One region of the Fervidobacterium islandicum genome, then DNA from elsewhere that is predicted to be linked to it. Evidence: riboswitches for the same ligand, from Rfam matches in the RefSeq annotation. Region 1 holds a riboswitch; each other region holds the start of a gene.

Region 1 (7,603 bases):
TATCTAGCTATTAAATTTTTAGTTCTATTCTTTACGCATACGTTTTATCACAATAAGAGGAAAAATCAAGAGTCTCTATTTTAAACTGCCGTTCTTAAACTTGAGCAAGAAGAACATGAACGGAGCACCTATTAGTGCTGTGATGATACCTACAGGTATTTCAACAGGATTCAGTAACGTCCTTGCCAGCGTGTCACAGACGGACATAAGCATACCACCTATGAGTATGGTGGCCAATAAGTTCTTACTGTGTTTCGGTCCTGCTACAATACGTGCCATATGTGGGACTATAAGCCCGACAAAACCGATGATTCCTGTTTTGGAAACAAAGGCTGCAGTAACAAATGAGCCAAGTAGATAGAAGAGCCATTTTAATGCTTCTACGTTGATTCCCAAACTTTTTGCTTCTTTCTCACCAAGGGTCATCACATCTAAACGTGTGCTCAATGCAAATGAAAGCAGTACAAGTACTCCAAGAGAAATCGAAGGTACTATCAAATCATGAAACGTTATTCCAGAAAATGTTCCATAAAGCCATACATGTCCGCTCACAAGTGTCTTGTTTGCTATGTTTAAAAGCAACATACTTCCAGCAGAAAACAATGTGCTAACAAGCACACCGCTCAAGACAAGGTGAACTGTTGGAACGACGCTTCCTTTTTTTGCTAAAACAATGGAAAGTGTAGATGCAACCAGGGCGAAGATAAAGCTCATCGTTGGAATGCTGACATGTGCTATTGAGTTCACAATGAAATATATAGCCAGAAGAGCTCCAAAGCTTGCGCCTGCTGAAGTGCCAATAAGATAAGGATCAACAAGAGGGTTTTTCATGATAGCTTGGAATATGTTACCGACCAAGGAAAGAGCTATGCCTGTCAAGGTAGCCATGAGAACTCTCGGCAATCTTAGGTTGAAAATTAAGTACCTTTCGGAAGTTTCTTCGCCGATTAGTTTGAATAACCTTATCGGACTTACGTAAACTGTTCCAAAGGATAAGTTTAATAAAAAAACGATAACAAAAATGACAGGGAGCAGATACCTCCCTGTCGATTTTAACCAGCGAATCAGCTTTTGCAAGAATTACTTACCTCCGTAGAAGAAGTTGTAGAATACTTCAAGATAATCGAAAAGATGCGGAGCAGCTTGGCTTACTTCACTGCCATCAACAATAAAGACTTTCCCAGTTTTTACAGCTTTCAAGCTTTTCATTATTGAATGGTTTTTTACAGCCTGTTCAACTTGCTTTGGATCTCCGTATGCGCCAATAATTATGATATCCGGATCTTCTTTTACGAGCCATTCCCAGCTTACCGATAACCATCCATTGTTTCCGCTGTAAGGTGCCGCGATATTTCGTCCACCGGCGATAACGATTAGTTCGTTCATATAGGAACCGGTTCCTGCGGTCCACAATTCTTTTACCTTGTCATCTGGAACAGTTATTGTGAAAAATACCGTGGGTCTTTTTTCCAATGGGATTTTCGAAGTTTTTTGTCCCATCTCGGTCATCTTTTGCCGGAGCTGATTTACAAGCTTATCGGCTTTCTCTTTAACGTTGAAGATCGCTCCCAACTGTCCAACAGCCTTTATTATATCGGTCAATGTGTTTGCATTGAGAACGTAAGCTGTCAACTTTGCTTTTTCTAACTTTTCTACTTCAGGAAACTGAAAACCACCGAACATTATAACGAGATCAGGCCTTAACGAGTAGATCTTTTCAATGTTGAGAGGGACCATATTACCGATGTTTTCTGCCTTCTGATAACTATCCCAAGCGGTGACACCTATAATGCGATTTTCTAATCCGAGTGCTTGTAAGTATCTTGTTGCGCTTGGTGCAGCGGAGACAACCCTCCTTGGTGGCATCGGAATGTTTACGATCCTTCCAGCGTCATCAACAACAGCGATCGCAAGTGACAGGACCGACGCAAGAAGCACGACAGCCAGTACAACTTTCCTGAAAGAACCTGAATCCAAAAGCTTCACCATACTAAGACACCCTCCCTCTTTGCAAAAATTTATCGCCATCCCCAGGCTACGTGGTGGATGGCAACCTTCCTCTGCATGCCAGGTCTCCCGACTCACGGATCATCCTACTCCCTGCACCTTCCCAGCTCCAACTGAGCCAGTGGCTTTCTGCAGGTTTCGTCCCCGCTCACGGTGGCGGCCCCGTGCCGGATTTTCACCGGACTTCCCTTAAACATGCAAAGGGAGGTTTATTTGACTTTTTCCTATATTATACACGAACAATCCAAAATCAACAACCACAATTTTTACTGACTTTACCCCTTTAATAATTTCTAACGGCTTTATTTCCGGGCTTCAAACCCACTTTTCTTAAGTAGAATACGTTAAACAAAGAGTATGCTCCTGTTATCAGAAGGATTATATCGGAGAGTGATAATTCATTCGGTCTTTCTCCAAACAAGAGATTCACAAATGAAATCAAATATCCCAAGAGAACATAACTGGCAGCTATGGTGAAAAGCACACTACCAACATAAAGGTGAGCTATTCTAAAAGAGTAAGACGTACTCCCAAATTCTCGAAAGGCAGTCAAAAAAATCAAGGTGAATGAGAAAATCACGAGCGAAAAGATGAAATCACCTCTTATTATGTACATTAAGAATGTCAGGAGTGAGAGGAAAAGCTCTAATCCTAAAATCTTATTCAGGCTTCTCATAAAATCACCCTTCCAATGCTGTAAACTATCAGAGATAGGATGTACGAAATGGATAAGCTATAAATCACGGCCAATAACGTGTATTTCCAGCTGTTTGTCTCGCTTTTGATTGCAGCGAGCGTTGCAAAACACGGCATATAACCGAGAACGAACACCATCAACGTTGCACCTATTACAGCATCAATTGATATATTTGCTACATTTTGGTAAAACTGCGAAAGTGACGATACGATAACCTCCTTAGCAACACCTCCAAAGATAAGGGATGCAACAATTTGCCAGGAGAACCCCAAAGGAGCGAATAAAGGTTGGAGGAACTTTCCAACTGTAGCAACAAAACTTCTCTCTATATCTCCATTGGCTGGAAAATAACTAAGCGCCCAAATAACAACACTAGCGACAAAGATGATCGTTCCTGCTTTCTCTAAAAAGTGCTTTCCTCTATTCCAGACGTACGTTAAAACGTTTGAAAGTTTTGGAAACCTGTACCTTGGTAGTTCCATAACAAGTGGAACCGCCTGGCCTTTGAGTATGAATTTGTTCACTAACCTTGAAGAGACTGCTGTAAGTAATAAGCTCAGAACGTATATGGCAAAGAATGCCTCAGCTTTATGGTTAGGGAATGCGATGCTAACAATCAGCAAGTAAACAGGGATTCTTGCACTACAGCTTATAAATGGAGAAACCAGTATTGTGGTTATTCTTTCTCTCTCGTCCGCTAGTCCGCGAGCTGCCATAACTGTGCTGACATTACATCCAAATCCTAACAGAAGTGTCATAAATGATCTCCCCGTAAGTCTGAGTGAGTACATGAGCCTATCAACGAGAAAGGCTATACGTGGGAGATAACCGCTTTCTTCCATAATACCAAGTGCGAAAAACAGTGCGAATATGCTCGGAACAAATGCTAAGACACTTCCAACTCCATTTATAATTCCTTGAGATACTAGCGATGTCAGTAATGTATCACTACCCACGGCATTTGCCAGTTTCTCGAAAAGGTATTCAAGAAGACCTACGAGAGGTTCGGAGACTTTAAATGTGAAGTTAAATGCAAGATACATAAGTGATATGAATATTGGGATACCTATAAACTTATGTGTTAAAACGTGATCAAGCGCTTCCGTGACACCAAGTACTTCTTCATTTCTCTTTATAGCCAGTTGAACAACATTTGAAATGTATTGGTATTTAACCAAAGGAATCTCGGTTTTCATATCGGGCGATATGCTATTCAAAATCTCATTTGCGCATTCCTTTTTGACAAAGTCATGGGCAAATTTATCACCTTCGATTATTTTTACCGCCATAAAGCGTTTGTTGAATTGTTCAGTCACACACTGCTCAAGTGACCTTATTTTTTCTTCGATCTCCTTTCCATAATCAAGCATTAGAGGTCTTGTTTGCTTTTTAAACACACTTATTATTTTTTCTTTGAGTTCCTCGATACCTTCGCCCGTATGAGCGGACGTGAGCACCACAGGAACTCGCAAATACGTTTCCAATGTGTTTTTATCTATCTTTATTCCATTCTTCTTCGCTTCATCGATGGCATTAAATACGGCAATGACGTTTAAACCCAATTCAACAGCTTCCAGTAACAGATATATCCCTTGCTCTGGACTCATGCTGTCTATAATAACCACTGTCACGTTTGGAGGAGAAAAAATCAAGTAATCTCGTGTAACTTTCTCGTCAACAGACGTTGCCGTCAAACTATATACCCCGGGTAGGTCAACAAAATGGAGTGTGTAGTCACCAAAAACAGTGGCACCTTCTATTCGGCTCACAGTGACACCCGGCCAGTTGGCTACATACTGACGTGCACCAACCAGCTTGTTAAATAAACTGGTCTTTCCAACGTTTGGATTCCCAAGCAATCCCACGGTGATAATCATTTGTGATCACCCTTTGTATTATCCTCCAAGTTCTTTAAATTTCCAGAATACTCGGATGTATTTCCATTTCGAGTATCGACTTGGCCTTGTTGATTTTGATGAACAGCTTTGACTAATATTTTCGATAGCTTTCCGAAACCTATATCGAATGTGCCAAGGGTGGTGACAACCTTCCTGTTTGGCAAAAGCGTTACTGTTGTTCCTTTTGTTATGCCAATTCTTGAAAGCCACCTGTGGATTCCAAATCCACCTACAATTTCATTAACGACGTATTGGCCGGGAACAGCATGTGAAAGAGGAAATACCGAATCGGTGAGTAAGTCGACCTCGACAAGTTCTGCTTCTGACTGTCTTAAACTGATAATTTTATTGAAGACCTTGTACATCCTTGGATCACCCATTGGTGCGCTCTTAATTACAGTTACTTTCACGCCAGGTAGAATTCCTATCGCTCTAAGTTTAGGAGATATATCGGAATCTCTAACGTGTTTTACAACAGTACTTGCACCAACGGGGACTTCAGACAATTTCACAAAGCTCACCTCTCTGAAAATTCGACAGATTCGCATTTTTTTGTTCTCAAATTTAGATTATCCAACCTATACTTTTTGCTTGTTGAGAATTGTTTTCAATAAGATTATACTTGATGAATTCTTTGATGTCAACAAAACCGAAGATTTTTAGATTTTCTATATAGATAAATGACAAATAAACGCTGTTATGAACACTTTTCATTGACGATAAGCCAAAAAAGTGTTAAAATACATGTATGATTATTCTTGCACATTCTTTCGCCAAAATAAGTCATTTGAAAAAACTTCGAAATCAAAAACATGAAGTGGGGGGTTTTACATGCGTACTATTAGGGAAATGTCTCGTGAGGAATTTTTTAGGTTTGTTGAGGAGAACCAAGTTAGGTTCGTAAGGTTGCAGTTCACTGATATTAACGGGATGATGAAGAATGTAGAAATCCCTGCAGATGAGCTCGAAGGAGCTTTGAACGGTGGAATTATGTTCGATGGTTCATCCGTTGAGGGTTTTGCAAGGTTGCATGAATCGGATATGTACCTTAAGCCGGATTTGAGAACTGTTGCGATGCTTCCCTGGACTTTTGATGGACACAGAAGCGCACGAATAATTTGCGATGTTTATAGTGATCCAGAACATCCCTTCGAAGGTGACCCACGGTACAGGTTGAAATTGGTTGAGGAAAAGGCACGAAAAATGGGATTTGTACCTTACGCAGGTCCGGAGGTTGAATTTTTCATACTTCCAAGGCAAAACAATCGGCCAGTTTTTGAATTTTTAGATAGTGGGAGTTATTTTGATTTACTTCCTGTGGATATAGCTGAGCATATAAGAACGGAAGTTTCAGTTCACCTTGAAGAAATGGGATTAGATGTTGAAACCACACATCACGAAGTTGCACCGTCGCAACATGAGGTTGATTTCCGGTATGCTGAGCCAGTAATTGCTGCAGACAATGTTCAGACGGTAAAGCTTGTGATTAAAACGCTTGCTATAAAGAATAATCTTCACGCAACGTTTATGCCAAAACCTTTCTTTGGCGTTAATGGAAGTGGAATGCATGTTCATATGAGTCTATTTACACTCGACGGTAGAAACGCCTTTTACGACGAAACCGCTCCGGATGGAATTTCTCAGATAATGAAATACTTTATCGGTGGACTTATCGCACACGCACGTGAAATAACCGCAGTAACAAATCCAACCGTCAACAGCTACAAAAGGCTCGTTCCTGGTTACGAGGCACCGGTTAACATAGCATGGAGCAAAGGCAACAGAACGGCATTAATTAGAATTCCCAAATCGAGAGGAAAAGCTACAAGAATCGAGTACAGATCACCAGATCCATCGTGTAATCCTTACTTAGCATTTGCCGTAATCTTGGCAGCGGGATTAGATGGCATTGAGAATAAGATAGAACCACCTGCTGCTGTTGAGGAGAACATCTATCAGATGTCGGAGAGTGAAAAGCAAAAACGTGGAATTCATAGGTTACCATCGAACTTAAAGGAAGCTCTTATTGAAGCAGAGAATAGCAAACTTGTCAGAGAAGTTCTTGGCGAGCATGTTTGGGAAAAGTTCTCGAGATTGAAAGAAAGAGAGTGGTGGGAATATTCAGCAAGTGTCACTGATTGGGAGAGAAGGAAATACGAGAACATATGAAAAATTCTGAAACAGGACTATTCCTTCCGACAACGGAAGAAGAAGTGAAAGCTCATGGTTTTAAAAGCCTAGATGTCATCTTAGTGACGGGTGATGCTTACATAGACCACCCGTCTTTTGGTGCTGCTTTAATCGCAAGGTTGTTAGAAAGCAGAGGCTACAAAGTCGGTATAATTGCTCAGCCTGAGGGTCCTGAGGATATAAAAAGACTCGGAAAACCAAATTTGTTTTTTGGAGTTACCTCAGGGAGCGTTGATTCTATGGTTGCGAATTACACAGCGTCACGTAAGAAGAGAAAATCCGACGATTATACACCTGGTGGTATTAACAACAAGCGTCCAGATAGAGCTGTTATCCAATATGTTAATTGGATTAAGCAAGCGTTCAAAGACGTAAAGATAGTTATTGGAGGTATAGAAGCAAGCCTTAGAAGATTCGCACATTATGATTGGTGGAGCGACAGAGTTAGAAAATCCATATTGCTTGATTCAAAAGCGGATATATTGGTTTACGGAATGGGCGAAAGGGCCATTTTAGAAATAGCGCAAAGGACTGCTTCTGGAAAAGATCTCGACAATATACGTGGAACAGTCATTTGGAAAAGTTCTCTGAACGTTTTGGAATCAGAGGAAAATGGTTTGGGTAACGTTAATCTACGCATAATCAAACTTCCTTCATACGAGGAAGTGGTGAATGATAAAAGAAAGTACGCGGAAGCATACCGTTTGATGGTTGAAAACACAGAACCTTTTAAAAACGTAGTCCTCGTTCAAAAGCACGATACAAGATATGTTATCCAGTATCCTCCTGCTTGGCCTCTTACGCAAAGGGA
Region 2 (7,603 bases), 440 kb from region 1:
CGTATATCTTTGGATCAAACGCACTACTCATATTACTCAACCTCCTTGGAAATCGCTTCAACAACTTGCTCGACAGAGAATGGGAATCCGTCGTATTTCAAGATTCTTCTGCGCGTATCTACACCGTCGAACGTTAGTTTTATCAAGTTAGCAAACTGACCTATTGCGTTTTGTTCAAGGAATATAATCTTCTCTGCTTTTTTAAAGTAATTCTCCGCAATTGGAGGTACCGGATAGACTTGAGAAAAGTGGAGCATTGCGACGTCTTTTTTTCCGAGCCGTTCGAGAGCTTCTCTTACAATCAGTTGAGTAGAACCCCACGTGACGATTAAGTATTTGTAATCTTCACTTCCGAAAAGTTTCGGTGGCACAGCGTCCTGGAGTATTTTCTCCATCTTCTTCAAACGTTTTTCCACCATTTTCCTTCTTACCTCAGCACTTTCTGTTATGTGTCCATATTCGTCATGTTCATCACTATCAACTCTCACCAATCCCTTTCCGTATCCTGGAATTCCACGCGGTGATATGCCATCATCGGTTAATGCGTATCGCTTGTAATTTTCGTCTGTTTTAATTATGTACCGTTCTATCTTCGCTTGCGGCATTTCGTCTACATTGTAGAAGGAATCGAGGAAGTACTGGTCTGTGAGTACGAAGACTGGGACTTGGTATTTATCAGCCATGTTGAACGCTCTTGCACCAAGTTCATACGCCTCGCACAAATTCCCAGGTGCATAGATAATCCTCGGGAAATCACCATGCCCAGCGTACAGCACTAAGTTCAAATCACCTTGTTCTGTTCTTGTTGGCAGCCCGGTTGCTGGTCCAGGTCTTTGGCCGAGGTGAACAACGATGGGTGTTTCGATCATACCTGACAAGCTAATAGCTTCTGTCATTAATGCGAATCCTCCACCGGATGTCGAAACCATCGCCCTTGCTCCAGCGTACCAAGCGGCTATTGCCATGTTTGCTGCGGCAATCTCGTCCTCTGCTTGGTCCACAAGAATCCCATGTTGTCGTGAAAGCCTCGAGAGTTCCGTAAAGACCGTTGTTGCAGGCGACATTGGATAGGATGATATGAAATTGCAGCCGCCAGCTATTGCACCTTTTGCAACAGCTTCGGAGCCGTTTAAAAGATATTGCTTTTTGACTTCCTCGGAAGGGGTGATTTCGAACTTTAGGCCAAATGACTTCCCTATTTCATATCCTTTGAGTGCCGCGTTGATGTTCGCCTTAACGACCTCTTCTGATTTCTTTAAAAAATAAGCCCTTATGTTGTTCACCAGTGCATTCTCATCGGCGTTTATAATCCCTGCGAGAACACCTATCGCTACAGAGTTTTCGTATATCTTGTTCCCAAAACTCTCAGCGATTTCCTCAAGCATCAGACCTATCGAGTTCTTTTCCTTCTCTACATACCTCTTTTCACCAAGAATGAGCGTTTCATCTGTGATACGGCTTCTTAACCTCTCTATGGCGTTGTCGTTTAGCGGTACGAGAATGTCTATTCTATCGACGTAGGCTTTCACTGGTTGGGAAGAGATACGTATCTCGGTTGAGTTGTTACCTCCTCGAACTCGTGACATGTACTCTTTTGTTGCAAACACATGAAATCCAGAATCTTTTGCAACTCTTGTCAGAATATGCTCAACCGCTTGAATACCTTGCCCTGCGGCACCACTCAATACAATCGAAATCTCGCTTTTCTTTTCCATAACTATCTCGCCTCCAAAATACTCTCAAAAATTTCTTTGTTTGCACTATAGACGCGTTCACTCATTAGATCCTCCATTGCCATCAAATAGTGTTTTGGTTCTACACCGGGAACTAAGTTATTTTTCGCAACAACACCGAGTAATGCGATGTTCTGCATTCTTGAATCGGGAAGAGCGTATTTGACTTTGAAAACTGATATATTCCTCTGCCTTGCTGTGCTTTCGATTTCTTCCTCTTTTATCTCTGGTTCTTTACCAAGCCTCACTGGTAGTGGTTGCCAGGATGTGTTGTAATAGACAAGTATTCCATTATCTTTCAGATAGTTCAGAGCACGAGCGGCTTCGTGTCTTTCAAGTGCGAGTGCTAAATTCACATCGCCCGGTAGAACGAGCGGAGAATTTACATCGCCAATCTTAATATGCGACGAAACAACGCCTCCTCTTTGTGCTAAACCATGCGTGTCAACACCGATACACCTTTGACCACTGTAATCTATCGCACGGATAAGTATCTCGCTCAACAATCCGATACCTTGACCACCGACACCGATTAAAAAGATATTGAACGCAGTGAATTTCGTCATTTTGCACCACCACCTGTTTCAATCTTTTCAAATTCCAAAGCGCCTGATGGACAGACAACCATACAAGAACCATCACCGATGCATAGGTCTTCGTGAACAAAGATGCTTCCATCATCGGCTCTTTGGAACGAAGGACATGCGAATTTCGTGATACAAACACCAGCTAGTGTGCATCTGTTCGTTACCTTCATCTGCGGTACTTTTATAATGCCTTTTCTCCGCCTTTCCCTTGTGAATTTCAACATACATGGATGCTTGGCTATTACCACGTTGAATTCCGGTGTTTCGAGCGCAGTCTTTAGGATTTCTTCGAGTTTATCTTGCTGGTACGTGTCAACTTCCCAGATGTGTTTAACCCCTATGGCTTCAAGTATCTGCCTTATTTTAATAGCTTTTCCAGGATGGTCTTGATGGCCTGTCATCGCCGTTGTTCCGTTCTCCATCACAACGAGTGTAAAGTTGTGTTTGTTAAAGACAGCGTTGATAATTCCAGGCAATCCGGCGTGGAAGAACGTTGAATCACCAAGGAATGCCACAACTTTCCTATCTTTATTGAACATACTCAAACCGGAAGCAGTACCGGTTGAATGCCCCATGGACAGCAGGATTTGACCAACCTTGTACGGCTCCAAAAATCCCAGCGTATGACAACCTATATCCGCCACAGAAATATCCTTCTCCCTTAAAAGTTTCGATAAAACGTAAAAGACCGGCCTGTGACCGCAGCCTGGACAAAGCTGAGGTGGGCGGTTGACAACACGAACGAACTTTACTGGCTTTTCAACTTTCCTTACCAGCTCAGGTGAGAATTTGGACATAACAGAGTAAACCTTCTCAGGCGTGTATTCACCTATCCAGTCCTCAATATCGGTTTTCCCAACTATCTCGACGTCAATTCTTTCCTCATAGGCGATGGCTTTCACCTTTTCTTCTATAAAATTATCGAGTTCTTCAAGGATTTTCACTACCTTGTGCTTTCTGAGAAATTCCGAAATCGCTTTTCTGGGGAGTGGGTAAACCATTCCCAGCCTTAATATATCAACCTTCTTTGCGCTTTCACCAAGAACATCCAGTAACGAAAGATAAGGAAGCCCAGCGGTTATGATACCAACGTCGCTCCCATTACCTTGCAAGAAAGCGTAATTTTCAGATATCTCCTGCCACCTTAGGAGTTTCTCAAGTGCCCTTCTTTTCATTACAGGTACGTTCTGCGCTATTGGGATGTAAGGTCCGTTGGCGTTTGGATCGAAGAGAGGTTCACCAGTTGGGGATGGTTCGTAAACTCCAAAACTGACCTTCTGTTTAAAGTGTGCGGTGTGGGTTGTCAAGCGAAGAACAACGGGAGAACGCAGCTTTCTTGAGTATTCCACAGCCTTTTTGAACATCTCATAGACTTCCTGCGCATCCTTCGGTTCGAAGATAGGTGTGTATGAGAGCCTTGCGTAGTGCCTGTTGTCCTGTTCGTTTTGTGAACTGTTCGCTCCTGGATCATCGCCGGTTACAATTACCATCCCGCCGGGAATTTCCATCATACTGAGCTGGACAAACGAATCCGCAACAACGTTCATTCCTACACTTTTAAAGAACACGCACGATGTATATCCATTCACCGCCGCTCCAAATGCCAATTCGAGTGCTACTTTCTCGTTTGTTGAAAATTCAAAGTAAAGAGGATTTTTGTCTTTAGGTATAGAATTGATCGCTTCCGCTATTTCTGGCGTGGGAGAGCCAGGATACGAGGTGACCACTTTAACACCACTTTCAAGCATTGCCCGAACAATTGCAGAATTACCAATAACTATCTCGGAAAATGGACCTCGTTGTATCAAAACCTCCCCTAAGCTCTTCATTCGCCCACCTCCTAAAGTAAATTAGGTTTAACTTATTATATCATAAAAGAGTAGACTTTGTACAGATATGAATTTTACACGAAATTTTTCAGAAATCGAAAGTTAGCAAAAAGGTGTATAATGAAGAAAAAAGGTGAAAGGTATATCTAATTAACCATGCAGATAACTTTGGACGATTTTTTCTTTCTTGAAACAGAGTGTGTTTTCAATTATGATATAGTTGAAAAATGAATATCCCCTACCCTTAAAGGTGCGTAAGCTTAAAAGGGAACTCCGGTGAAAATCCGGGACGGTCGGGCCACCGTGAGTGTGGACGAAACCTGCAATATGCCACTGGCTGCAAAGCTGGGAAGGCGCAGGGAGTAGGATGATACACGAGTCGGGAGACCTGCCTTTAAGGGATGGGCACCCCAAAAACCGCAGATTTTTGGGGGAATTTTTCTTTGAATTTTTAAAGGGGAGGTTGATGAGATGAAGGTGCACGAGTATTTGGCAAAACGGGTTCTGAAAGCGGAAGGCGTCAGGATACCAAGCGGTGTTTTGATAACAAGGGAAGATATCTTAGAAAACTTGAGTGGCTTTTCTGAAAGACTTTCCCTGCTTGGATTTCCACAGGTTTTGAAAGCGCAGGTACTCGTCGGTGGGCGCATGAAAGCTGGTGGAGTTAAAATCGTCAAAAACTTAGAAGAGTCTTTCGAAGAAATTGTCAAAATCTCCCAGATGGAAATCAAAGGGGAAAGACCTTATGGGGTTCTCGTGGAAGAATTTATCCCGCACGAAAAAGAAATGTACCTTTCTATTTCAATCGATAGGAACATCAGAGATATCGTTATCGTTTTTGCACCGGAAGGCGGGATAGATGTAGAAGAATATTCGCAAAAGTATCCAGATAGGATTATAAAAAGCAACAATCCAGAGGATTTCCCTGCGGAGTTAAGAAAGCTGATTCTCAAGTTGAAAGATGTATTCGTAAGATACGATTTAACGCTTCTTGAGATTAATCCGTTCGTTGTAAAGGATGGTGAATTTATAGCGCTTGATGCCGTATTCCACGTAGACGATAGTGCTCTGTTCAGACAGCTATGGTTAGATGAAGAGATGCCGGAAAGTTCGTTTGTCAAATTACACGAAGGTGGTGTTGGTGTTATCGGTTGCGGTGCTGGGATTGTAATGGCGACACTTGATGCCCTCGTTGAGCATGGATTTAGACCAGCGAATTTCTGTGACATAGGTGGTGGAGCAACTGCTGAGAGTGTTTACAACGCTTTGAATAAAGTTAAGGAAATTACGAATTGTGCCGTTCTTAACATATTCGGTGGAATTACTGATTGTGTTGAAATAGCCAAGGGAATTATAAATTTTAAGAAGCAAAATCCTGATTTTACTTTACTTATCAGGCTTTCCGGTAACAACGAATTGCTCGCAAGGAAAATGCTTGAAGGATATAACATCCCAACTGTGAGCGATATGAAAGAACTCATCGAGAGTTTAAGAAAAGGTGGGATGGTCCATGTTCTCAGCAAATGACAGAGTTTGTGTGTACGGTGGGACTGGAAGGTACGGTAGTTTTCATTTAAAAAAGATGATTGAATACGGCACAAAGGTTAACTGTGTTGTGAGTAAGAATCGGTTAGTAAGAGAAATTGAAAAGGTAAGAGTTTACCAAAGCCTCTCGCAATTTCCTGACCATATTGACACAGCAATATTTTTCGTTCCTGCCCAGTACGTACTTGAAGCTTTCAACGATGCTGTTGAAAACGGGGTGAAAAAGATCGTTGTAATCACCGAACACGTTCCGATTCATGATTCAATAAGGATGGTTAGTATAGCAAAGAGCAAAGGAGTAATTCTTATAGGTCCAAACTGTCCTGGTGTAATTCATCCTAAAGAAAGGTTCAAAGTCGGAATAATGCCAGAAAAGTACTTTGCACCAGGTTCAGTTGCCATCATTTCCCGCAGTGGAACTTTGATGTATGAAACAGCAAAGCACCTTTCCGAAGGTCCAGGTGTCTCAATCGCACTTGGGTTGGGTGGGGATCCCATAGTTGGTACAAATGTTGCCGAAGCGTTCGAAGTGCTGAAATCGATGGGTTACGATAAGGTACTGCTTATTGGAGAAATTGGTGGGGAAGACGAGATAAGGGGTGTTGAACATGCTTTGAAAATAGGTTTTGAACCTAAAAACATAGTGGCATTCTTTGCAGGAAGGCACGCACCGGAAGGTAAGAGAATGGGACATGCGGGTGCGATTATAGAAGGCGACAGGGGTAAGATTTCTTTTAAAGAGAACTATTTGAAAAATCTCGGTGTTCGGGTGGTGAAGTTCCCGTGGGAAGTACTAAACGCTTGGAAGAATTGATTAAAGAGTATTTACTCTCTTCGCTGGGAGTGTTGCTGACAGCTCTTGGACTTGTTATATTCTTGATTCCTCACAACATAGCCGCCGGAGGGGCGTCTGGGCTTGCCATTGTGCTTAACAAATTGTTGCCGCTTTCCGTCGGTATTTGGATGTACATCGTTAATGCTGTGCTTTTTTTAGTTGCATTCTTAATCATCGGATTTGATTTCAGCTTCAAAACTATCTACTGCACGTTCTTGCTAAACTTTCTGATAGATTTATTCGACAGAATTGTTCCAATATACAAATACCACGGTGAGGAAGTAATTCTTGCGGTCTTCTTCGGAGATATTTTGACAGCCATCGGTATGGCGATAGCGTTTTCACAGAACGCATCAACCGGTGGGACCGATATCATCGCCAAAATCCTAAACAAATTCTTTGGTGCTCCATTTGGTCTGTCGATACTTTTCATCGATTTTGCAATAGGCATCTCTGCAGGATTAGTGTACAACATCGATACTGGACTTTATTCTATCTTGGCGATCATAGTTAATGGAACAACGATAGACTTTGTTTTGAAAGGTCTTGAACTTTCGGTAAATGTGTGGATTATCTCAGATAAACATGAAGAAATCAAAAATTTCGTAACGTCAGAACTTGAACGGGGATGCACAGTTTTCGAAGCTAAAGGGGGATACACGAATAAAGAAAGGATAGCTTTGCTTGTTGTTCTTAAGCGAAGAGAACTCCACGAGCTTGTCAACGCTATAAGAAGAATTGATCCAAGGGCCTTTTTCTTGGTGAACGAAGCAAGACAGGTTTACGGTGAAGGTTTTAAAGAGATAATTTAACTACATCCCTTCCCAAGGTTTGGCATTCCTCTTTCTTGGTTTTATACCCCTCGAGAGTCATTCGAGGGGATTTTTTTGTTTTAATGCGCTATGTCCACGACAGGATTTACCTCTGCTTGCTATTCATTCCATTCATGCTTTAGTTTGTGTCTTAAAACCGAAAAGTCCGAATTTTTTATCTTTATGAATCAAAAAAGGGCACCTTTCGGTGCCCCATTTGTTTTGTAACAAGGCTTATTGTTGTTTATACAACGAATAGAAA
Region 3 (7,603 bases), 950 kb from region 1:
TTTCTTTAAGATTTCGAGCTTTATCGTTCCGTGTAAAATGTAATTTACTTTCACAATTTCTTTAGCACCGAATCTGGCAACTCTTTCGTATTCGGTGTAATTTGGTTCGGGGATTAAAACTGTGCTATTATTCATCAATGTGAATGCTAAAATTTGAAAAGCTTCGGTAGCCCCGGCAAGAACAACGGCATCTTTTCCAAAATACTTTCTGAAATCTTCCTCTATCCATTCAACATAGGTGTATCTTTTCAAATTCTTTAGAGAATGGTTCAGAGCCTCAAGCAAAAATTCCGGGACAAAAGGATTAACCGAGATCGAAAAATCCACTATGTGTTCGTCTTTGATTCCACCGTGGAAATTTCTTAACCTTTTTGTATTGTTTGCCACACTAACACCACCACCGCCGTTGCCAAAATTAGAACTACAACCTTAGCGTAGAGTTTAAGCGCACGTTTTACGTCTTCTTTTTCAGGTAACCTTCCTTCAACTTTGTAATATCCCACTTTCTCGATACCAACTCCAAGAACACCGGCAAAAGCACTCATGGGATACATCGCGTTTATTTTGATTGCTCCGTACTTAATCATATTTCTCCATGCCCTGAGTGGGTTGAAAAACGAAATTACCAAGGCCGTGAGCCTTGATGGGACCAGATTGAGTAAATCGTCGGATCGTGCATGGAATTTCCCGAACCATTCGTATCTTTCGTTTCTGTACCCAAAAAGCGCATCGTACGTGTTGACAATGCGGTAGATCAAAGCTCCGGGCAAGTCAAAGAGTATGTAGAAAAACAATGGTCCTGTAATGCTATCTGAAATGTTCTCTGACAAACTCTCAATAGCTGCAGAATAAAGATGTCCCTTGGTAAGCTTTGATACATCGCGTGATACGATGTACGAAACGTTCTTTCTCAGTGTTTCTAAATCGTCCGTGTAACACCTTGACATGTGTTGGTAAAGGCTTTTAATAGAGAACGTAGATTTTAGAAGATACACCTTTATAGCAAATAATACTATGCCAAAAGTCGACGATTCAACCTTTCTAAAATGTAAAACAACCACTGCAATAGCGCCGAAAAAGAATATCTCAACCACCAAAGCAAAAGCTCCAGCTATGAACCTGAGAGCATTCTTTTTTTGCTGCGTAACTTTGTCGAACAACTTTCCGACAAATCCCATGTAGACGACAGGATGTAACTTGGAAGGATACTCCCCAAAAAGTAAGTCTATTGTTACTGCGAAAAGAAAAACATACACTTTATCTGACGAAGGACTCATTTCATTGATAACTCCTCGTACACTATCTTTTCGATTTTTGAAATATCGATCTGGTCTACCACGAACTCTGTGATCCTATCTATCTCTTCCATCAAAGCCTTCTTGTTCTCCAAATTAAACTCGCCTTGCTTTGTATCAATCACATCTTCGTCTGGGATTTTGTTTTCAAAATAAGGTATTGTGCCGAAATATTCGATCGAATATTTCTTAGCAAGCTCGTTTGGCGCGTCTTTTAGTAGCGACTTGTCACCGAAAAATTTGTTGAATAAAAATCCTTTGACAAGTTTTCTTTCATCTGGGCTCATTAATTCTAAAGTCCCCACAACCTGTGCGAAGGCTCCACCTTTTGAGATGTCGGCAATGAGTATGACGTTTGCAGCAACACTTGTTGCAATACGCATATTCACGATCTCAGTATCCTTCAAATTTGGCTCGATTGCGGCTCCAGCTCCTTCGATGATCACTAAGTCGTGGTTTTCGGATAGATTTTTAAGAATTTCTAACACTTTGGCAAGTAATCTCTCTTTTGATTCGTACATGTATTTTTCAGAACCCAGGTGACCGATGAATTCTCCCGTGAAGTAAACTTCTACACCATTATTTTCGGGAATTAGTAAGATTGGATTGTACTCCACCGATGGCTCTTTCTCACATGAAAGAGCCTGCAGGTACTGAGCGGTGGCTATCCTGCCGTTGTTTACCGGTATAAACTTTCTTGAAATATTCTGAGATTTAAACGGAACAACATCAAGACCTTTCTTTGTAAAGTATCTGCAGAGTACCATCGCTAACGTTGATTTTCCAACATTCGACATCGTACCAAGGACCATCAGATGCACAGTCAAGCCCCCTATCGAAATTCAAATGCACTCATTTAAAAACATACCCTGCCAATAGAACAACCATCTGAGCAATCAAGCACGTACCACCGAGCACATCTCCGGTGATTCCACCTATCTTCTTCTCAGAGATCTTAGAGACTGCAAATCCCACAAGCCAAGATAAAGAAAAGCTAACTAAGAATGCAATATAGTTGGTGAATATCAGCGGAGTGAGGAACATAGAGGCATAAAGAGTATAAAACTTTTCATAGGGAAATAGCACTGCACCGAGTCCTGTTGATTTCGCTGGTTTTGAAAAGACAAGGAGCACATCCATAGCGTACCTTCCGAAAACCGAAGCGAAGATGAAGTGATACCAATTCAGAGTGGGTAAAAGTTCGTAAAAAAGTATGACATAAAGCGTGCCGTAAAAAACAGCGAATGGGCCAACGTTACCTTTGGACATTATCTCAAGGCGTCTTTCTTTGTTCGATTGGTTCAAAAAACCATCAAGCATATCGAGTAATCCATCGAAGTGGAATAGATCAAAAAAGTAAAATCCCAACGCAGTTGAAAGGAACAAAATCGGCAGTTTGAAATCGCTGAACTGTTTTGAAAGAAAATTGCCAAGCCCGTAAATAAGCCCGGGAATGTACCCGACGGCGGGGAAGTATATGGGAACACGCTTTATTCTCGCTTCCCAGCTGTCTAAGTTTTTAATTTTCACCGGTATTCTGGAAATAAAGGACAAAGACAAGGCAAGGTCTGAGACGAAATCATACAATTTTGGCTTCTCTTCCATGATTTAAACTCCCCATCTGTTGTCTTTGAATTCGTTCCAAATCTTCAAGGATTCTTCGAGTTTTTCAGCATCGAATATCTCAAAACACAAATATCTGGTTTTGAATAACGTGTCAGAAAGCAATTCGTGTACTTTTTCAAGTGTTGCAAAATCAAGCACTTCGTGGTCTTTATCACCATTGACTCCCATCATGTGGATCTCGACAACGTTGTTCAAAAATTCTTGGTCAACTGGTATTCCCAAAAAGCAATGTCCGGTGTCAAAAACCGTTCTGGAATGTTTAAAGTAGTGCTCTTTGAGATTCTCAACGCTTATCTTTGGATGATTTAACAATAATTGGAGTTCTTTGCTTTCAAAATCCCCAGTGTCAAATTCTTCAAAAGGATGCACGACGTAGTTTTCGATTTCAAAGTTGTTTTCGAGGTATTTGAAAGCTTCGAAAACATTCGAAAGTGAATCAGTTGGCAGATGTGCGGTGTATTTTATACCCGTTTGCCTTGCGATCTCAAAGAGATAGTCTTTCTCTTTTTCAAGCAAATTGAACGTATCTTCGTCCCAAGTGTAGACGAGTAATTCGACAAACTGAATTGTTCTGAAGTTGCGAGTTATGTATTCGACATTTTCGTAGTAGGTACCCGGTATTATCCACGATGTTGTACCGATAAGTTGTTTTTCCAAATTTGTATGCACGAGCCCATCTCCTGTAGGCAGATTTTTTACTTAATTCTGATTTCTATCCCGGCCACAACAAGGTAAACTTCGCTTGCAAGTTTAGCTAACTTTGCATTCGTTTTGCCGAGTGTTTCCGCAAATTCCCTGGCTAATTTGTTTTCCGGTATTATTCCCCAGCCAACTTCGTTCGTAACAATAATAACTTCCGTTCTCATGGAAGCGAGAGTTTCAATGAATTTCCCAAGGTGCTCTTGTACGTTCACTTCGTAATAGTAAAGGTTACCGAGGTAAGTTGTGAGGCACTCAAAGACAACAACGTCGTACCTTCCGTCTATTGTTCGCAAGACTCGACTTACTTCCACGGGCTCTTCGTACGTATCAAAAAGGTTTCTTCTTTCCTCTTGGTGTCTTCTTATACGCTCTTTCATCTCCTCATCGAACGGTACACCCGTTGCCAAAAACGCACGGGTTTGGTATTTTAAAGCTTTATTCAATGCAACTGTACTTTTGCCTGACTTAATTCCACCTGTAACGAGTATCAAATGTTATCACTACCTTTAGAAACACCTGCACTCTCAAATGTTGCCATCTCTCTTATCATCTTGATAGCAGCCTCGATTAGAAAGATGGAGAGTGCGGCCCCAGTTCCCTCGCCAAGCCTCATATCAAGGTCGAGTATAGGCCTGAGTCCCATTTCATCGAGCAATATTTTGTGCCCCTTTACCATCGATTTGTGGCCAGCGAAGACAAAACCAGTCACTTTTGGGTTCATCTTCCATGCAATTAGCAAGCCTGCCGTTGTGGGAAAACCGTCCACAATCACAGGGATCTTGTGCTCTGTAGCTTCGAGAATGAAACCAGCCATCTCACCCATGCAAAATCCTCCGACTTTGTGAAGGATATCGATTGGATCTTCTTTTTTTGGATTATTAACTTCCAAAGCTCTTACTACCGCTTGTTTTTTTCTTTCTAAACCTTCACTGTCAAGAGGAGTGCCAATATCGAGAATTTCATCAATCGAAAAACCGAAAGCAGCAGCGATTGCGGTGGCGGTGGTAGTATTCCCTATCCCCATATCACCTACCACAAGCAGATCAGCACCTTCCTTAATTGCGTTTCGTGCTATCTTTCGCCCGAGTTCCAAGCTAGTATTTGCTTGTTCTATCGTCATTGCTGGTCCTTTTGTGAAATCCGCTGTGCCGTATCCAACTTTTGCGTTTATGAATTTCGGGTGAGCGATGTCAAAATCTCCATCCACACCCGCATCGACTACGTAAACATCCGCTCCTACGTGTCTTCCAAAGACGTTTATCGCCGCACCACCGTTTAGGAAATTGAGAACCATCTGATAGGTAACCTCTTTTGGATATGCGGAAACGCCGTTTTGAACTACCCCATGATCCGAAGCAAAGACGTAAACACGCTTATCTTTAGGCAGGTCCGGAATGACTTTGTTTTGGATAATCCCCATCTTCAAAGCGATTTCTTCCAAATAACCAAGACTTCCAACAGGTTTTGTGAGGTTGTTTAAACGTGAAATAATCTGTTCTCTGATACTAACATCCATAACGCAAGTCCCCCTTTTTTCTTAAGAATAAACAAAAAGCTTCCCAAATGACCCGAGTCATTGGGAATTGCATACCTGCAAGATCGGTCTCCCGGCTTGTGGATCGTCCTACTCTTCGCGCCTTCCCAGCCAAACGGCCAGTGGCATAGATGCGAATTTCGTCCCCACTCACGGTTGCTGGGCAGCCTCGGACTTTCACCGAAGTTCCCGGCATCATGCAGGCTGAATCTATTCATTTTTCATTTTTATTATTCTATCACATATATGTGGAAAGACAAAGTTCTTTTTTCATCATATGTTGTCCAAAAAACAAGAAAAATCTCTCTTTTATCATCGGGAAGGATGAATGATAAGTTATACTTGAAAGTACTTCGTGTTATAATTGAAAAGTGAAGCATTATTACAGAAAAAAGGAGGTTGAGGTGGAGATGAAGGCTCTAAAACGTGTATTTGATTTAGTACTCGTAGGAGTGTTATTTTTGCTTTTGATTACTCTCTTGGGCTCGTGTAATAAACAGTCCACACTTCGCATTTACAATTGGGCGGATTACATTCCAGAAGAAGTAATTGAACAATTTGAAAAGGAGTACAACTGCAAGATCATCTACGACACCTACGCTTCGAACGAAGAGATGTTCGCAAAAATCAAAGCGGGCGGAACTGGGTACGATATCGTCTTTCCTTCTGGTGATCACGTGAAGATGATGATAAACGAAGGGCTGTTAGAAAAGCTCGACTTGAACAAAGTCCCAAACTTCAAGAACATTGACCCGCTTGTATTAGCGAAAACAACGTACGATCCAAACCACGAGTATTCCGTGCCTTACATGATGGGAACTACTGGCTTAATAGTTAATAAGAAATATCTCAAAGACTACGAAAAATCCTGGAGCATATACGAACGTTCGGATTTAAAAGGCAAGATGACGCTTCTTGATGATATGCGTGAGGTCTTCGGAGCAGCGTTGAAATACCTCGGCTATTCTGTAAACACGACAAATCCAGAAGAGATAGAAAAAGCTAAACAAGTGATACTTAAATGGAAAGAAAACATCGTAAAGTTCGATGCAACTACGTATGCGCAAGGTGTTGTAAATGGCGAATTCTGGGTCGTGCACGGCTATCCAGAAAACGTCTTCCAGCTCATCCCCGAAGAGGAACGGGAGAATTTCGAATTCTTCGTTCCTAAAGAAGGCGGAACACTCTGGATCGATAATATGGTTATATTAAAAGATGCCAAGAATAAAGAACTTGCGTACAAGTTTATCGACTTCATCTTAAGACCGGAAATTGCTGCAAAAATCTCCGATTATTTAATGATCCCATCTCCTATAACAGATGCTGCAAAATATCAACAAGTAGAACCACTCTACACACTGAATCAACTAGAAAATTGCGAAATAATAGATTACATAGGAGAATACATTGATCTCTACAACAAAGCTTGGGAAGAGATAATAAAGTGAACAAAATGCTAACATTAAAACGGGGCTTGTGAAAAGCCCCGTTTTTTATACTCAGTCCGGTAGCACAAAATGAGACTGCTTATTGTAGAATTGTAGTAGAATCTGAAAACACTCCAGAAACACTCCAGAGGTGGTTGGATGATTAAAATTTTTAAAGAACAGGTCGAATCAGCTGTTAAGGTGTACGAGTTAGCCAGTGAACTTCAGAATATTGAAAAAGCACTAAAGAAGGTGAGAAACACTTTCCCAGACTTTACCGTCCAATCTGTACTTGTTAAGGTTGCGGTTGTGAACTCACTTTACAACACAAATATCTTTCGAGTATACGATGTCGCGCATCATATTTCAGAACTTATCGCACAAGATGGCATTGTTATTGAACCTGAATTTGTAGACAAATTGTCCGTTGTTGTCTTGAAAAACAACGGTGACGAAGGGAAGGAAAAGCACTACATCAGCTTCACTTCAGTTTTGGCACATACTTTCTTAAGCGAAAAGTTCCCAATTTACAATTCCGTTATAGCCCGCATGGTTGGATACCATGTGCATGAAGAAATTAAGGGCAACAAGAAATACGCCACGTACAGCGATTTCTACCATGATTTCTACATGCTTTTGAACTCGCTTGATTTCAAAACTTCTGTTTTTGATCTGCACAGGTACCTTTGGATTTCTGGTGAATACAGGAAATACAGCGGTTTCAGACCTTGGGAAAATCCAAACAACGAAATAAATCCTGACTTAAAGAAGGTGTTTAAGAAAAAAGGCGAGGACATACAATTGCTATTAAAAGACCTGGTAAAAGACCTTTACGGCCCTCTTTTCTTAGAATGAATCAACTCTCCATTCACCTGAATATAGAGGTCAACAAAATCACTAATCCGAATATTGAAATTCCCAAAACAACATTCATCCATGTTGGCAAACCTGAAAGTCCGTAGAAAGCTCTTATTTCTGGCAGGATTTTGAAAACGTTAATTATATCCTCCATCGTGAAT

What was found. A riboswitch is a leader RNA that binds a small molecule or an ion and turns the genes downstream of it on or off. The one in region 1 is predicted to bind cobalamin.
Region 2: it holds a riboswitch for cobalamin, as region 1 does, so the genes downstream of both, NA23_RS01825 (ATP-grasp domain-containing protein) here and NA23_RS03900 (ABC transporter substrate-binding protein) in region 1, are expected to answer to the same signal.
Region 3: it holds a riboswitch for cobalamin, as region 1 does, so the genes downstream of both, cobT (nicotinate-nucleotide--dimethylbenzimidazole phosphoribosyltransferase) here and NA23_RS03900 (ABC transporter substrate-binding protein) in region 1, are expected to answer to the same signal.

Annotation. Positions count from the first base shown of each region.
Region 1 is NZ_CP014334.2:825,111-832,713, reverse strand. It holds gene NA23_RS03905 (FecCD family ABC transporter permease) at 76-1,077, opposite strand; gene NA23_RS03900 (ABC transporter substrate-binding protein) at 1,081-1,989, opposite strand; cobalamin riboswitch at 2,050-2,220, opposite strand; gene NA23_RS03895 (hypothetical protein) at 2,291-2,683, opposite strand; gene feoB (ferrous iron transport protein B) at 2,680-4,581, opposite strand; gene NA23_RS03885 (FeoA family protein) at 4,578-5,114, opposite strand; gene NA23_RS03880 (hypothetical protein) at 5,167-5,316, opposite strand; gene NA23_RS03875 (glutamine synthetase family protein) at 5,452-6,771, shown strand; gene NA23_RS03870 (YgiQ family radical SAM protein) at 6,768-7,603, shown strand, end outside.
Region 2 is NZ_CP014334.2:385,209-392,811, forward strand. It holds gene NA23_RS01805 (thiamine pyrophosphate-dependent enzyme) at 1-31, opposite strand, end outside; gene NA23_RS01810 (2-oxoacid:acceptor oxidoreductase subunit alpha) at 33-1,715, opposite strand; gene NA23_RS01815 (2-oxoacid:acceptor oxidoreductase family protein) at 1,718-2,299, opposite strand; gene NA23_RS01820 (thiamine pyrophosphate-dependent enzyme) at 2,296-4,149, opposite strand; cobalamin riboswitch at 4,381-4,559, shown strand; gene NA23_RS01825 (ATP-grasp domain-containing protein) at 4,621-5,676, shown strand; gene NA23_RS01830 (succinate--CoA ligase subunit alpha) at 5,660-6,508, shown strand; gene NA23_RS01835 (YitT family protein) at 6,496-7,341, shown strand; partial or broken gene NA23_RS01840 (ABC transporter substrate-binding protein) at 7,576-7,603, opposite strand, start outside.
Region 3 is NZ_CP014334.2:1,772,464-1,780,066, reverse strand. It holds gene NA23_RS08570 (aminotransferase class I/II-fold pyridoxal phosphate-dependent enzyme) at 1-387, opposite strand, end outside; gene cbiB (adenosylcobinamide-phosphate synthase CbiB) at 363-1,277, opposite strand; gene NA23_RS08560 (nucleotide-binding protein) at 1,274-2,107, opposite strand; gene NA23_RS08555 (adenosylcobinamide-GDP ribazoletransferase) at 2,148-2,900, opposite strand; gene cbiR (cobamide remodeling phosphodiesterase CbiR) at 2,904-3,590, opposite strand; gene NA23_RS08545 (bifunctional adenosylcobinamide kinase/adenosylcobinamide-phosphate guanylyltransferase) at 3,617-4,114, opposite strand; gene cobT (nicotinate-nucleotide--dimethylbenzimidazole phosphoribosyltransferase) at 4,111-5,139, opposite strand; cobalamin riboswitch at 5,204-5,372, opposite strand; gene NA23_RS08535 (extracellular solute-binding protein) at 5,568-6,605, shown strand; gene NA23_RS08530 (hypothetical protein) at 6,744-7,439, shown strand; gene NA23_RS08525 (hypothetical protein) at 7,453-7,603, opposite strand, start outside.